Regions from separate parts of the Streptomyces sp. NPDC056128 genome, predicted to be linked through region 1. Evidence: riboswitches for the same ligand, from Rfam matches in the RefSeq annotation. Region 1 holds a riboswitch; the other holds the start of a gene.
The links. A riboswitch is a leader RNA that binds a small molecule or an ion and turns the genes downstream of it on or off. The one in region 1 is predicted to bind cobalamin.

Region 1 (2,191 bases):
CTTCCTGGTGGTCTCCAGCGCCGCCATCTGGAAGATCTCCCGGCGCGAGGTCGTCGACCACACCAACGTCGTCGACCCCCACGAGCCCGAGTCGGCCGGTGTGGTCACCACGGCGATGGCCGCCGTCTCCCCGCCCCCGGCGCACGTGGCCGAGGAGCTGCCGGCCGACCCGTCCGAGGCCAAGACCCCGTCGGCCGCCACCACCGTCTGAGCCCGCGTCCCGGGTACGAAGGAAGCGAACCCCCATGAGCATCGACTGGGCAGCACTGGGCTCCGTCTTCGGCGTCAGCCTCGTGGCCACCGTGGCCCTGGTGGGCCTTTTCACCCTCGGCATCGTCGGACTCTCCCGCCAGGAGCGGGCCACCGCCGAGGGCGGCTCCGCTGCCCTCGCGGTCACCGGCGCGTACGCGTGCTTCGCGGCCTGCGCGGCGGCGGTGGCGTACGGCATCTATCTGATCGTCGCCTGACCCACCGAACACCCCCGGGGCGGGGCGCGGGACGGACTCGGACCGTCGCGCGCCCCGCCTCTTCGTGTACCGGCGCACACCACCCGTGTGTGGGGCTTCGCACACTCCCCCGCCGCAGGTCAACGCCAGGTTGACGGGTGTTCTCGGGCCGTGGTGGACTTCCGGGGCCATCTACGGCGGCAGGAGAGGAAGCCCGGTGCGATTCCGGCGCGGTCCCGCCACTGTGACCGGGGAGCAGACCCCGGTAGCCAGGAACTCTCACCGCCGGACTCTTCGAACCAGGGCGTGGACACCCTGAGTGAGGACGCGACGCGATGCCCGGCTGCCGACCGACGTTCAGTACCAGGTGCTCCCCTGCCCGTGTGACCGGCTGAACCCGTGCGTGCCGGACGCGTCTTCGCGTACGGCGCCGCCGCCGGCCTGCTCGGTGACCTCCTCCTCGGCGACCCGCGCCGCGGACACCCGGTCGCCGCGTTCGGCCGCGCCGCCGGTGCCGTGGAACGGGTGCTGTGGCGTGACCACCGGGGCTGGGGCGCGCTGCACACCCTGGTGTGCGCCGGTGGCGCCACCGCCCTGGGCTCGGCCGCCGCGCACGCCGTACGCCGCTCCCCCGCCGCCTCGGTCGCGCTGACCGGCGCGGCCACCTGGGCCGTGGTCGGCGGTACGTCGCTGGCGCGCGAGGCCCTCGTCATCGGCCGGGCCCTGGAGGCCGGGGACGTCGAGGCGGCCCGGGCGCGGCTGCCGCACCTGTGCGGGCGGGACCCGCAGGCACTGGACGCCGACGGGATCGCGCGGGCGGTCGTGGAGTCGGTCGCCGAGAACACCTCGGACGCGGTGGTGGGCGCCCTGGTCTGGGGTGCAGTCGGCGGAGTGCCGGGACTGCTCGGCTTCCGTGCGGTGAACACCCTGGACGCCATGGTCGGCCACAAGTCGCCCCGGTACCGGCGCTACGGCTGGGCCTCGGCCCGCCTCGACGACCTCGCGGGCTGGCCGGGCGCCCGCCTGACCGCCCTGCTGACCACCGTGGCCGGCGGCGATCCGCGGGGCGCCGTACGGGCCTGGCGCGCGGACGCCGGACGGCACCCGAGCCCCAACGCCGGTCCCGTGGAGGCGTCGTTCGCGGGCGCCCTCGGGGTGCGGCTCGGCGGGACGCTCTCCTACGGCGGGCGGGTCGAGCACCGGCCCGTGCTCAACGGGGCGGCGGGGCGCGCCGTCCGGGCCGGTTCCGGCGACATCGAACGGGCCGCTCGGCTCTCCCGGCGCGTGGGCTGGCTGGCGCTCGGCGTGTGCGCCGGCGCCCGGCTGCTGGTGCGCGGGGCCGTCAGGAAGGGACGTACGTCATGAACGGTGGACTCCTCGTCGCCGGCACCACCTCCGACGCCGGCAAGAGCGTCGTCACGGCCGGGATCTGCCGCTGGCTGGTGCGCCAGGGCGTGAAGGTCGCGCCCTTCAAGGCGCAGAACATGTCGCTCAACTCCTTCGTGACGCGCGAGGGCGCGGAGATCGGGCGGGCGCAGGCCATGCAGGCCCAGGCCTGCCGGGTGGAGCCGACCGCGCTGATGAACCCGGTGCTGCTCAAGCCCGGCGGTGAGCGCAGCAGCCAGGTGGTGCTGCTCGGCAAGCCGGTCGGCGAGATGACCGCCCGCGGCTACCACGGCGGGCGGCAGGAGCGGCTGCTCGGCACGGTGCTCGACTCGCTGGCCGAGCTGCGCGGCACCTACGAC
Region 2 (2,191 bases), on a different contig from region 1:
GTGACCGTCTTCGTCCGGGTGTAGAAGCGGACGGCGTCAGGGCCGTGCTGGTTCAGGTCGCCGAAGCCGGAGCGCTTCCAGCCGCCGAAGGTGTGGTAGGCGACCGGCACCGGGATGGGCACGTTGACGCCGACCATGCCGGTGTTCACCCGCCGGGTGAAGTCGCGGGCGGTGTCGCCGTCGCGGGTGAAGAGGGCCACGCCGTTGCCGTAGGGGTGCTCGCTGGGCAGGCGCAGGGCCTCCTCGTAGTCGGCGGCGCGTACGACGGACAGCACCGGTCCGAAGATCTCCTCCCGGTAGACGCGCATGGCGGGGGTCACCCGGTCGAAGAGCGACGCTCCGGCGAAGAAGCCGTTCTCGTGCCCCTCAAGGACGAAGTCCCTCCCGTCCACGACGAGTTCGGCGCCCTCCTCGACGCCGAGGTCCACGTAGGAGCGGACCCGGTCCACCGCGTCCCGGCCGACCAGGGGGCCGAAGTCGGACTCGGGGTCGTCGCTGCGGCCGATCCGCAGCGAGCCGATGCGCTCCTTCAGCCGGGCCACGAGGGCGTCGGCGGTGTCCTCGCCCACCGGCACGGCGACGGAGATGGCCATGCAGCGCTCGCCGGCCGAGCCGTAACCGGCCCCGATCAGGGCGTCGACGGCCTGGTCGAGGTCGGCGTCCGGCATCACGATCATGTGGTTCTTGGCGCCGCCGAAGCACTGGGCGCGCTTGCCGTGGGCGGCGGCGGTGGCGTAGACGTGCGCGGCGACCGGGGTGGAACCGACGAAGCCGAGCGCCGCCACGCGAGGATCTTCGAGGAGGGTGTCGACGGTCTCCCGGGCACCGTTGACGACGTTGAGGACACCGGGCGGCAGCCCGGCCTCCAGGAACAGTTCGGCGAGCCGCAGCGGGACGGACGGGTCTCGCTCCGACGGCTTGAGGATGAAGGCGTTGCCGCAGGCCAGGGCGGGGGCGGCCTTCCACAGGGGGATCATCGCGGGGAAGTTGAACGGCGTGATGCCGGCGGCCACGCCGAGCGGGGCGCGCAGGGAGTGGACGTCGATGCCGGTACCGGCGTTGTCGGTGAACTCGCCCTTGAGCAGGTGCGGGATGCCCGCCGCGAACTCGACGACCTCCAGGCCGCGCTGGAGGTCGCCGTGCGCGTCGGCGATCGTCTTGCCGTGCTCGGCGGAGAGCAGCCGGGCCAGCGCGTCCTTCTCCTGTTCCACCAGCTGGAGGAACCGCATGAGGACCCGGGCGCGGCGCTGCGGGTTCCACTCGCCCCACTCGCGTTGGGAGTTGACGGAGTCGGCGATGACCGCCTCCGTCTCGGTGCGGTTGGCGAGGGGCACCAGGGCCTGGACCTCGCCGGTGTTGGGGTCGTACACCTCGCCGTGGGCCCCCGAGGTTCCCGGGGTGTGCTTGCCGCCGACGAAGTGGGTCAACTCGCGCACGGAGGCGCGTTCGTGCTCGCGGACCATGACTGCCTGCTCTCGTCAGGAGGGATCCGGGGATGGCGCACCGGTCCCGCACGCGCACGCCGGTGGCGTACGGGTGCCGGAGGGCGCGAGTCGCGTATGGCCGGAATCCCGTCAGAGGGCGGGTTCACCAGGGTCGTGGGTGCACACCGGTGCCATGCGTGTCAGCTCCATCCTCGTGGAAAACACGGAACATCCCGCGGCCGGTATCCTGACTCCCGGATCAGCGCGCGCCGTCCGCCTTCCCGACATCCAACTCGTCAGTGGCGTACCGCTCGACGGCGTACTCCCCGGTCACAGTGGCGGGACCGTGCCGGAATCACACCGGCTTCCCTGCACCGCGGGCCTTGTACTCGCGACTATATAGTTGGACGTCCTAGTAAATCCAGTGCCGCGCGGCGGGCAGGCGCCGGGAGGGCCCTGCGCCGGGCCCCGGGCTCTCCCGCTCGGTGTCAGTGTCCGGCGACGAGCCGTGGCAGGGTGGCGAGGACGCCGGTGACCCGGCCGGCGGGCAGGCCGCCGCCCTGGGCCAGGTCGGGGGATCCGCCGCCGCGGCCGTCGAGGAGCGCCTTGACCAGCGTGGCCGCGTTCAGCCCGGCCTCCCGGGCCTTCTTGTTGAGGGCCACGACGACCGCGCCGTGGTCCGTTCCCACGGCGACGGCTCCGGGCGTGGTGCCGGGCAGACGGTCGCGTACCGCCAGGGCCAGGGCGCGGGCCTCGTCGGCGCCGCC

Region 2: it holds a riboswitch for cobalamin, as region 1 does, so the genes downstream of both, ACFC1X_RS17020 (CoA-acylating methylmalonate-semialdehyde dehydrogenase) here and ACFC1X_RS27330 (cobalamin biosynthesis protein) in region 1, are expected to answer to the same signal.

What each region holds. Positions count from the first base shown of each region.
Region 1 covers NZ_JBHJVQ010000018.1:54,065-56,255, forward strand. The annotation lists gene ACFC1X_RS27320 (anion permease) at 1-211, shown strand, start outside; gene ACFC1X_RS27325 (hypothetical protein) at 246-467, shown strand; cobalamin riboswitch at 604-746, shown strand; gene ACFC1X_RS27330 (cobalamin biosynthesis protein) at 846-1,811, shown strand; gene ACFC1X_RS27335 (cobyric acid synthase) at 1,808-2,191, shown strand, end outside.
Region 2 covers NZ_JBHJVQ010000007.1:155,337-157,527, forward strand. The annotation lists gene ACFC1X_RS17020 (CoA-acylating methylmalonate-semialdehyde dehydrogenase) at 1-1,463, opposite strand, end outside; cobalamin riboswitch at 1,644-1,825, opposite strand; partial or broken gene alaS (alanine--tRNA ligase) at 1,913-2,191, opposite strand, start outside.